Regions from separate parts of the Parabacteroides sp. CAG:2 genome, predicted to be linked through region 1. Evidence: riboswitches for the same ligand, from Rfam matches in the RefSeq annotation. Region 1 holds a riboswitch; each other region holds the start of a gene.
The links. A riboswitch is a leader RNA that binds a small molecule or an ion and turns the genes downstream of it on or off. The one in region 1 is predicted to bind cobalamin.

Region 2: linked by a shared signal. The riboswitch ahead of QVP94_RS11960 (ABC transporter substrate-binding protein) and the one ahead of QVP94_RS00045 (TonB-dependent receptor) in region 1 are both predicted to bind cobalamin.
Region 3: linked by a shared signal. The riboswitch ahead of QVP94_RS00660 (porin family protein) and the one ahead of QVP94_RS00045 (TonB-dependent receptor) in region 1 are both predicted to bind cobalamin.

What each region holds. Positions count from the first base shown of each region.
Region 1 covers NZ_FR885248.1:10,584-13,871, forward strand. Annotated here, with positions in the region: gene QVP94_RS00040 (anaerobic ribonucleoside triphosphate reductase) at 1-1,392, opposite strand, end outside; cobalamin riboswitch at 1,655-1,857, shown strand; gene QVP94_RS00045 (TonB-dependent receptor) at 1,907-3,288, shown strand, end outside.
Region 2 covers NZ_FR885305.1:137,083-140,370, forward strand. Annotated here, with positions in the region: gene QVP94_RS11955 (iron chelate uptake ABC transporter family permease subunit) at 1-604, opposite strand, end outside; gene QVP94_RS11960 (ABC transporter substrate-binding protein) at 614-1,777, opposite strand; cobalamin riboswitch at 1,841-2,039, opposite strand; gene QVP94_RS11965 (precorrin-2 C(20)-methyltransferase) at 2,106-2,810, shown strand; gene QVP94_RS11970 (hypothetical protein) at 2,859-3,288, opposite strand, start outside.
Region 3 covers NZ_FR885254.1:3,516-6,803, reverse strand. Annotated here, with positions in the region: gene scpA (methylmalonyl-CoA mutase) at 1-135, shown strand, start outside; gene coaW (type II pantothenate kinase) at 265-1,119, shown strand; cobalamin riboswitch at 1,139-1,341, shown strand; gene QVP94_RS00660 (porin family protein) at 1,634-2,242, shown strand; gene priA (replication restart helicase PriA) at 2,330-3,288, shown strand, end outside.

The DNA.
Region 1 (3,288 bases):
GAAAAATAGGGCGATACGCTCTTCCTTGTTCTCCACTTGCATGCACTCGATAGCCAATCGTACGATATTGATCGTCGAGAAGGAGATATTACCTCGTCCGATAGAAGTCTTTGGTCCGAAACGGTTCTCGAATACACGGGTACGGCATCCCATGGTCGCTACCTCGTGGATATAGCGCTGAGGGTCGTCCGCATTCCAATCCTCGCTTTGGTTGAAGGTCGCGTCGAGATTCAAGAAGTTCGGGAAGAAGCGACGGGCGGTGACCTTGCAGGCCAATTGGTAAAGATCGTAGTTACGGTCTTCCGGCAGATAGCTTACGCCTCGTTTCTTTTTCCATATCTGGATCGGGAAGATAGCGGTCTCGCCGTTACCTACGCCTCTGTAAGTGCTTTTTAATAACTCCCGGATGATGCAACGACCTTCCGCCGAGGTGTCGGTTCCATAATTGATGGAGCTGAATACCACTTGGTTGCCGCCACGGGAATGGATCGTGTTCATATTATGGATAAAAGCCTCCATCGATTGGTGTACACGGCTTACCGTGCGGTTGATGGCATGTTGTATGACGCGTCTATCACCGCTTAATCCATCCAAGGTCTGTGTCTGGTAATCGTCGATAGGCTTATTATATAAGTGGGAGAAATCCTGTCCGTATAAATCCTCTAAGGTCTTTACTTCCTCGATAAAGCTATTACGTACGTAAGGAGCTAGGTAGAAGTCGAACGCCGGTATCGCCTGTCCGCCATGCATCTCGTTTTGGGCGGTCTCTAGAGAGATACAGCCAAGGATGCTTGCGGTTTCGATTCGTTTAGCCGGACGTGATTCGCCATGACCGGCGGAGAACCCGTATTTTAGGATGCGATCCAACGGGTGTTGTACGCAGGTCAAGCTTTTAGTCGGATAATAATCTTTATCATGAATATGGAGATAGTTGTTAGATACGGCTTCCTTGACCTCTTCGCTCAATAAATAGTCATCTACAAACGGCTTGGTGGTCTCGCTGGAGAATTTCATCATCATGCCGGCGGGTGTATCGGCGTTCATATTTGCGTTCTCACGGGTGATGTCGTTGGATTTGATATTGATAATTTCCAAGAACATATCCCGTGTTTTTGCCTTGCGGGCTACGCTTCGCTGATTTCGGTAAGCGATATATTTCTGCGCTACGTCCTTCCGGCTACTGGCCATCAATTCCAGTTCCACGGCATCTTGAATCGCCTCTACGGTCATTTGAGGTTCTCCCTTGAATGAGATATGGTCTGTGATCTGGCGAATCAGTTGCATATCTTCTCCCTTGTCTGTATGCAACATGGCTTTACGGATAGCGGTTACTATCTTCTCCTCGTTGAAGCCAACGATACGCCCGTCCCGTTTAACAACTGTCTGTATCATGATGTTGATTAATTTGTGATTGATTATGTGCGCAAAGGTATCGTATTACTCTGTATGATTTTCTTTTTGGAAAACTTTTTGCTGATTAAATTATGTTAAGGTATTAATTTGCAGTGTGTTGTAAAAAGTTTTGGAAAACTTTGTATCTTGCATGATTGCTTTTTGTTTTCCTTTTTGGCGATGTGATGTGTTATAAGCTTCTCTTTGTAAAGCTATTAAAGAACATAAGCCGGGATATATTTTTGTTTATATAAAATAATTCATACTTTTACCCCCGTTTTGGTGATGACGTAAAAACCATCCGGTTTCGTCATAAAGAGGGAATCCGGTGTGAATCCGGAGCAGTGCCCGCTACTGTAAGCTTTTGTAAAGTAGAAAACATTTCTCATACCACTGTCTGTAAAAGACGGGAAGGTCGTTCTCTACGAGGTAAGTCAGGAAACCTGCCAAGCGTTTTTATTGCTGTTTTTCTCGGGGTCAGGAAAGCGGAAATATACATAATAACAAATCGTTTATGAAAAGAAAGTGTTTGTGCGCGGCTTTAGCTGTAAGTTGTGCGATAAACGTATCATTTGCGCAGGTACGTTTACAGGGTAAGGTCGTGGATGAAAGTAATGAACCAATCCCGGGCGCGAATATCCGCGTGTCGGAATCCTTGAATGGTACAACCACGGATGCCGGCGGAAAATTTGAGCTGAACCTTCCCGATGGTAGACATCGTATTCGTGTGACTTACCTTGGCTATGAACAGGGCGTGTATCAAACGGATCACTCGGAAAAAGATGTCGTTATTAAGCTGAAAGAAAAGTATGTGAATATCGATCAAGTGGTGGTAACCGGTACCGGTTCGCATCGCCGCATGAGTAATTCCCCTATTCCCGTGAAAGTGCTTACGGGAAAAGACTTGAAAGAGGCGAGCGTAACCAATTTCCAAGATGCGATGACCAAGCTGAATCCGAGTATCGTATTTATGGAAAACGGACAGGGGGCTACGATGAATATGAACGGATTGACAGAGAAGTACGTGGTTATCTTGGAAAACGGTAAGCGTTTGGCCGGCGATGATACCTATTCCCGTATCGATATGTCTAACGTAAAGCGGGTAGAGATCTTGAACGGGGCCGCTTCCGCTTTGTATGGTAGCGACGCGATCGCCGGCGTTATCAATATCATCACGGATGATTCCCGCAATAAGGTGAACGTGACGAGCAATAGCCGTTATGGTAGCAAGAACCAATTCTTGCAGTCGGTCAACGCGGACGTGAATGTAGGGAAGTTCGGTTCATATACTTCTTATCAATATCAACGGGCCGATGGTTGGCAATTAAATCCCTATACGGAGAGTAAAGGCGAGTTGGTTCCTACCAATAAGCAAGCTTCCGAGGGATTTCACCGGAACGTGATCAACCAACGTTTCACGTACGACGCTACGGATCGTTTGTCTTTTTATGTGCGTGGTACTTTCTTCGGACGTTCCAGCGATCGTCCGATGCCGATGGATAAAGTGAATACGACCAACTATGATATGAGAAGAGAGACGTTCACTTATGGGGCGGGCGCTCAATACATGATTAATAAGAACTCTTATTTGAACGCTGATTATCTGTCGGACAATCATAGTACGTATAAGGATTTCTTTGATGGAAAGAAAAGCGGAGAGAGTGATATGACGAAACGGATTCATTACCATAACTTGAATGTCAAGGGAATCTTTCGTTTGGGCAAATATAATAAGCTTTCGGCTGGTACGGAGTTCATTAAAGAGTTACTGAGTAGCGAGACGGATAACATAGCGGGTAAAAGTATGTACACGACCGCGCTTTATGCTCAAGACGAGATCAATATCAATGAGCATTTCCAAGCGTACGCAGGTTTGCGCTATATTTACCATGAGAA
Region 2 (3,288 bases), on a different contig from region 1:
GATTACCGGAAACACGGGCGAAACTACCCAATCCCCAAATCACGTATGCACGGATATCCTCCTCGACGCTAAAGAATTTAAGTACACCGATCACGGCGTTTGCCACGTAACCGATCATCACACCGATAATCAACAACGTGACATTTCCTTTTACCTTTTGGGAAACATACACGATCAGCGCCATCACGGATAAGGAACCGATCACGGCCGCTATCGATAAGGCGATCTCCCCCATAAAACCAAGTTTACTCAAGGCAACGCCCCCTAAACTACCGCTTAACAACACCACGAAAGCGACACCCATGCTCGCTCCCGAACTGATACCTAAGACCGAAGGTCCGGCCAATGGATTACGGAAAACGGTTTGCATCTGTAAGCCGCTGATGGATAAGCCAGCTCCCGCTACCAACGCTGTCAATGCCTGTGGTAGTCGGGATTTCCAGATAATATTCTGCCATGTAATAGGCTCATTTCCTAAATTCCAGATAATATGCCAAACCGATTGAAGAGGAATAGAGACTGACCCCAACACCAAATTCAAAAAGATTAGAACAAAAATAGCCGTGACAATCGCCAGCATCCATAGGGTATTTGAATGTCTCATCAGTGTTCCTTATTTAAGTCGAGAATAATAGACCGACTCATGATCCGGTAATAAATCCGGATGAAAGATATGAAGCAAATCCGCTAGGACGATCTCCGGTTCTGTCGGCATACTCTCATAAAACGGCGTGTTCTTCATATTACAATAGATAATTCCTTTCTCCCGGAACGCACGGAAATCCTCATAACGAGGATCTTGCTCTTTCAATGCCTCATAGCTGAACGTTCCCGGGAAACTATTCACGATACGCCAATAATCAGCGTCGTCCGCTTGGTTATAGACCGTCTCGAAGTCTAATGTAACACCACCGGATCGCTCATCATCTTTCAAGAAATAATCAGCGCCGGCATCCTTGAAAAGTTGCGCTAAGAAGCTCTTTCCTCCTACGGCATACCAGTTTCCACCCCGTAACTCGCCACTAAAAACGATCGGACGTTTTTTAACCTTACCATCCGCCGTAAGTTCCTTTAATTCATTATACCTCTTCTCGATGGTGGCGAAACGCTCATTGCCATCTTTCTCTATCCCCAACAGCAAGCCTACGAACTTGATCCACTCGGCCTGTCCCAATGGCGTAGTCTCCTTATAACCCAAATGGGGAATCAAGGGAATACCCACGTCTTTCAGCGTCTCATAGCCTCCCCGCTTGAATGGCGATACAAGGATCAAATCAGGATTCATGCTCATGATAACCTCGTTATCGAAATTCCCCTCGATACCGATCTTAGCGGTTTTACCTTCTTTCAGGCGTTCGTTCATCTCTTTATTGAACAAATGCCGTGTACTGGTAATCCCAACGACCCTATCCAAGGCACCCAATTTAATAAAGTTCGATAATTGCAGGGAAGTCATACAGATAACGCTTCGGATAGGAAGCTCTATCACCGTATAATCAGCGGGAATCCCCGTGGGTTTCGCACCTCTTTTCACGAACGCATAATGAAACGTGGTGCTTTCCTCATTTTGAGGATCTTGGATATCAGCCAAGAGATATTGATCCGCATAGGTAAGCTTGAATCCTTGGGCGTATAAAGGCTTAACCTGCTCTTGCGAGAACGCAGATTGCTCTACGGAAGCCGTCTTCCCTATTTCTCCTTTTTCACGGATACCTGAAGTACATGATAAAGTCAATACCGATAAAAGCAAGCATCCACCCGCTATAAACTTATTCATAATCCTTGTTTAATTGACAGTTGATCATTGACAGTTACTCTCGTCCTGCTCCACGGGACAGCAACATTTATTTATGAACCGGCAGGTCTTCTGACTTACTTCCATTCAGGACGCCTTCCCGATTACAAAACCAGTGGCCAAGGTATTGTCCGAATGTTTAAAAGTTCACAGCAGCGTGGTCTGTCCGGGATTCTCACCCGGTTCCCTTTTAATCCGCCTCCCGGAAAAAGAGATAAGCGGAGCCTGTTACAGTGACAAAAGTAGTAAGAATATTTGTATACATCCACAATTTTAAGGACTTTTGCGTTTCAAATAAAAACAGATACACATGAATCATCCTATTCACTTCGTCTCATTAGGTCCCGGTGATCCGGAATTAATTACGCTGAAAGGGCTTAAAACATTACAAAAGGCTGATATTATCTATTGTCCTGCTACACAAGGCAAGCATGGAATCATATCTCGGGCGACGGATATATTGAAAGCTATTGAGGTAGACGAATCCTTGATCCATCCGTTTATTTTGCCAATGAGTAAGGAACGGACAGATGCGTTAAACGCTTATAACGAATTGTTTCTGGATGCCCAAGCTGAATATTTGAAAGGGAAACAAATCGTGATCGTCGCCGAGGGAGACGCTGGTTTTTATTCATCTATACAATATGTATACGATAAATTCGAGGAAACAGGAATCCCGGTAGATCGAATCGCAGGAATTCCGGCATTTATAGCGGCAGGTGCCTTGGCCGGGATACATATCGTAAAACAAGAGGAGCAAATTAACGTAATCCCCGGGACTGCGTCGTTCGATGAACTTTCGGCAAAAATAGAAAATGGAATGATCATCGTCATCATGAAATTACCGGGTTGCCAAGAGGCTATTCATACTTGTATCCGGCAGTATGCGGATAAGGCGGTTTTTCATTATTTCGAGAATGTAGGAACAAGAAAAGAATATTATACTACTGATATCGCCACTATACATTCCAAGGATTTCCCCTATTTCTCCCTACTGATTATCCAACCTCGCTAAAAGAAGAAGGCTGCCCGGAGAGTAACCAAACCCGGACAGCCCATCTTATTACGCTACATGCAATATATGCTTAAGCTGATCGATATGGAAACGAAGTGTATCCATATAAGGTTTCACTGAATTATGGTACATGACCGCTTTTGCGTGCATATCTTCCAACTCGCTTACTTTACGGTTCGCCTCACGCATTTTACAAGCGTTGTAGCGAATACCCGATACATGTCCTTTGATATCCTCGATCGCTTGGTTTCCCCGGTTGAAGATAGACTCTGCTTCTTCCGGAGCGTATACCGTATAGGCTTGGGCAACGTCATCCAGTAACGCCTGTTGATAAGAGCCGGCTATCGGGAGCAATTGATGGATCGCATGATGACATAAAGAATGAACCTCGTTTTGAAGCTTCTTCAATTCTACTTCCCACTTTGATTCACATACTTCATCCAATTGTTTGACTTCCGCTACGACACGACCGCTAAAC
Region 3 (3,288 bases), on a different contig from region 1:
GTTATTGCTGGAGGTGTAATCCCGGCTCAAGACTATGATTTCTTGTATAAGGCTGGCGTTGCCGCTATCTTTGGCCCGGGTACTTCCGTATCGAAGGCAGCTTGCCAGATCCTTGAGATCTTGTTAGGCGAATAAATGGAGTTTAGACCTTACGGTTTTTAAATAAAGAGAGGCTGGACAATTGATTTTGTCCGGCCTTTTTTAGTATTATATGCGGGTTTATGTACTTTTGTAGCGATTATTCAATTAAAAAGGGAAAGAATCATGGGAATCGTTATAGGTATAGATGTGGGAGGTAGCACGACCAAGATCGTCGGCGTGGAGGATAAGAAGATCAAGAACCCGATGTTCGTGAAAGCTACCGATCCGGTAACCTCTTTATTCGGGGCCTTCGGTAAATATATTTATGATAATAACATCTCGCTCTCGAATATAGAGAAAGTGATCTTGACGGGTGTAGGTAGCGCCTATATCGATCAACCTTTATATGGCTTACCAACCGCGAAGACGGATGAGTTCCTCGCAAATGGGCTAGGGGCGCAGTATAATACGGGACTGGATAGCCTGTTGGTGGTCAGCATGGGAACGGGTACCTCTTTTGTCAAGGTACAAGGCTCCACGGTCGAGCATATCGGGGGATTGGGTATCGGTGGCGGAACCATCCTCGGCTTGTCTAAGCTATTATTGAAAACGCATGACTTTCACCAAATAGCGTCTTTGGCTGAGCATGGTTCCCTGAATGATATCGACTTGCATATCCGGGATATTACGCCACATCCGCTACCCGGCCTGCCGCTGGACGTGACAGCCTCTATTTTCGGAAAAGCGGACGCGAACGCTAAGGTTGAGGATATCGCTCTCGGTATCGTTCATATGGTCTTGCAGACCATCGGGCAAGGAGCTGTTTTCGCCTCGTTAAATGGCGATATCAAGAATATCGTATTGATCGGTAACTTGACTCGCTTGCCACAATGCCCGGATATTTTCCCCCGTCTGGAGGAGATGTGCGATGTCCATTTCAAGATACCGGAGTATGCCGAGTATCGCACGGCTATCGGGGCGGCTTTATGCTATATCAGGAACCGGGAATATAAGGATATTTTTTGTGGAAAGTGTTAGGCTACATCAAAACTTTATGTATCTTTGCTACATGCTTTGTTCCCTTTCGGCAATCGCCGGATAGGGATTAAAAGGGAATCGGGTGAGAATCCCGGACAGTCCCGCTGCTGTAAGCTTCATAAACGGGTTGAGCAATACTGTTGCCACTGTTCATTCAAGTGAATGGGAAGGCGCTTAAGACCGGAAGTAAGTCAGAAGACCTGCAAGGCGTGTATATTTTCGACGGCTTCGAGGAAAGGCCGGAAGAGAACGCAAGAACCGTATCCGGTTTTTACTATTCTTTATCCAAGGTTTTCTTATCAAGTCGTCTCATGGTTTCGGATAATTATTTTGCCATAATAATTAGGGAAAGAAGCATGAATCTGACCGACGGGATGAGCTCCGTGTGTAAGATGCATGCTTTCTTTGCGTTTAAAGGACTGGGGTATTCCGTGAACACTCTATAGAGAATATTTGTTTATTATTAGAAAAGTGCGTTTATTTGCAACGAGTAATTAACAAAAGAAGTATGAATATGAAGAAAATTGTGGGACTTGTTATGGTTGCCTTGCTAGCGTTGATGGCGCTTCCGGCGAACGCTCAGCTTAAATTCGGTATCAAGGGAGGTGTGAATATATCGTCTGTTCATTTCAACTCGGACGTGTTGAAAGCGGATAACGTCACCGGCTTCCAAGTGGGTCCGATGATCGAGACGACCTTACCGTTGGTGGGTGTCGGGATCGATGCGGCAGTGTTGTATTCGCAAAAGGGTTTGGAAACGACCTCGGCTGGCGGGGTGAAGACTTCGATGAAGACGGATTATATCGATGTTCCGGTCAACTTGAAATGGAAATTCGGCTTACCGATCGTCAAGGCGTATCTGGCAGCCGGTCCGTATATCGGTTTCCGTGTAGGCGGTGATAAGTTTTGGGATATCCCGGGTTCCGTAGCGGATCAGGTGAAGGCGAAGAATTTCAGCGCAGGTCTTAACTTCGGTGCCGGCGTGGAACTGATCAGTCACTTGCAGGTGGGTTTCAATTATGGTCTGGGACTGACTGATAACTATAGTATTGAGAAGGTGAACCTCTCCGACGGTGCCGGAAAGAACCGTGGATGGTCTATCACGGCAGCGATCTTGTTCTAAATAGGTGAAAATAAAATGAGAGAGGCTGGGCTTTAGAAGTCCGGCCTTTTTTGTTATTTTTGGGCTCGTAATGAAACACCTGTTTGAATGAAATACGCGGACGTCATACTTCCCCTTCCTTTGGAGAATAGCTATACCTATCGGATACCCGAAGATCTGAAAAGCGCCGTGACTCCCGGTTGCCGGGTGATCGTGCATTTCGGGAAGAAACGATATTATACGGCCATCGTCATGGAGGTACACGACCGGGAACCGGTATCCGATTTTGAGACGAAGGAGATCTACGCTTTGCTGGATGCCACGCCGGTGCTCCGCCGTCCGCAACTCCGTTTCTGGAAATGGATATCTTCTTATTATATATGTAAGCTGGGCGACGTGTATAAGGCGGCCTTGCCTTCCGGCTTAAAGTTGGAAAGCGAGACGGCGGTTACTTATAATGAGGATTTCGAGGCCACCGCCCCCTTGCGCCCGAACGAGCAAGCGGTACTGGATGCTTTTAGCGGGGTTTTGAAATTGACGATCTCGGAGTTGGAGAAGAAGACCGGTCTTCGAAATGTTGTCCCGATCGTCTCTTCCTTGATGGTGAAAGGGGCGGTTGAGGTGAGCGAGGAGCTAAAGCGAGGATTCGTTCCCAAGACACAGGCGTTTATCCGTTTGGCCGAGGCTTACCGGGATGAGACGAAATTACAGGCGGTGTTCGAGGATTTGAAACGAGCGAAGAAGCAAGAGCTTCTGCTGGTCAGCTTCTTGGATTTAAGCCATACCTTGAATCCCGCTTTATCGAAGGAGCTTTCCAAGAAAGAGCTATTGGAACGCAGTGGTTATACCTCTGCGGTATTGGAGGGTCTGCTGAAACGGGGTATCTTGGAGAGTTACGAGAAAGAGGTGGGTCGTTTGCAAGTATCCGTCTGCCGCTTGCAAGAGCCGAATCCGCTCAGTCCGGCGCAAGAGAAAGCCTATGGAGAGATCCATGAGACTTTCAAGACGAAGGAGGTCTGCCTGCTTCATGGCGTGACTTCCAGTGGTAAGACCGAGATATACGTCCG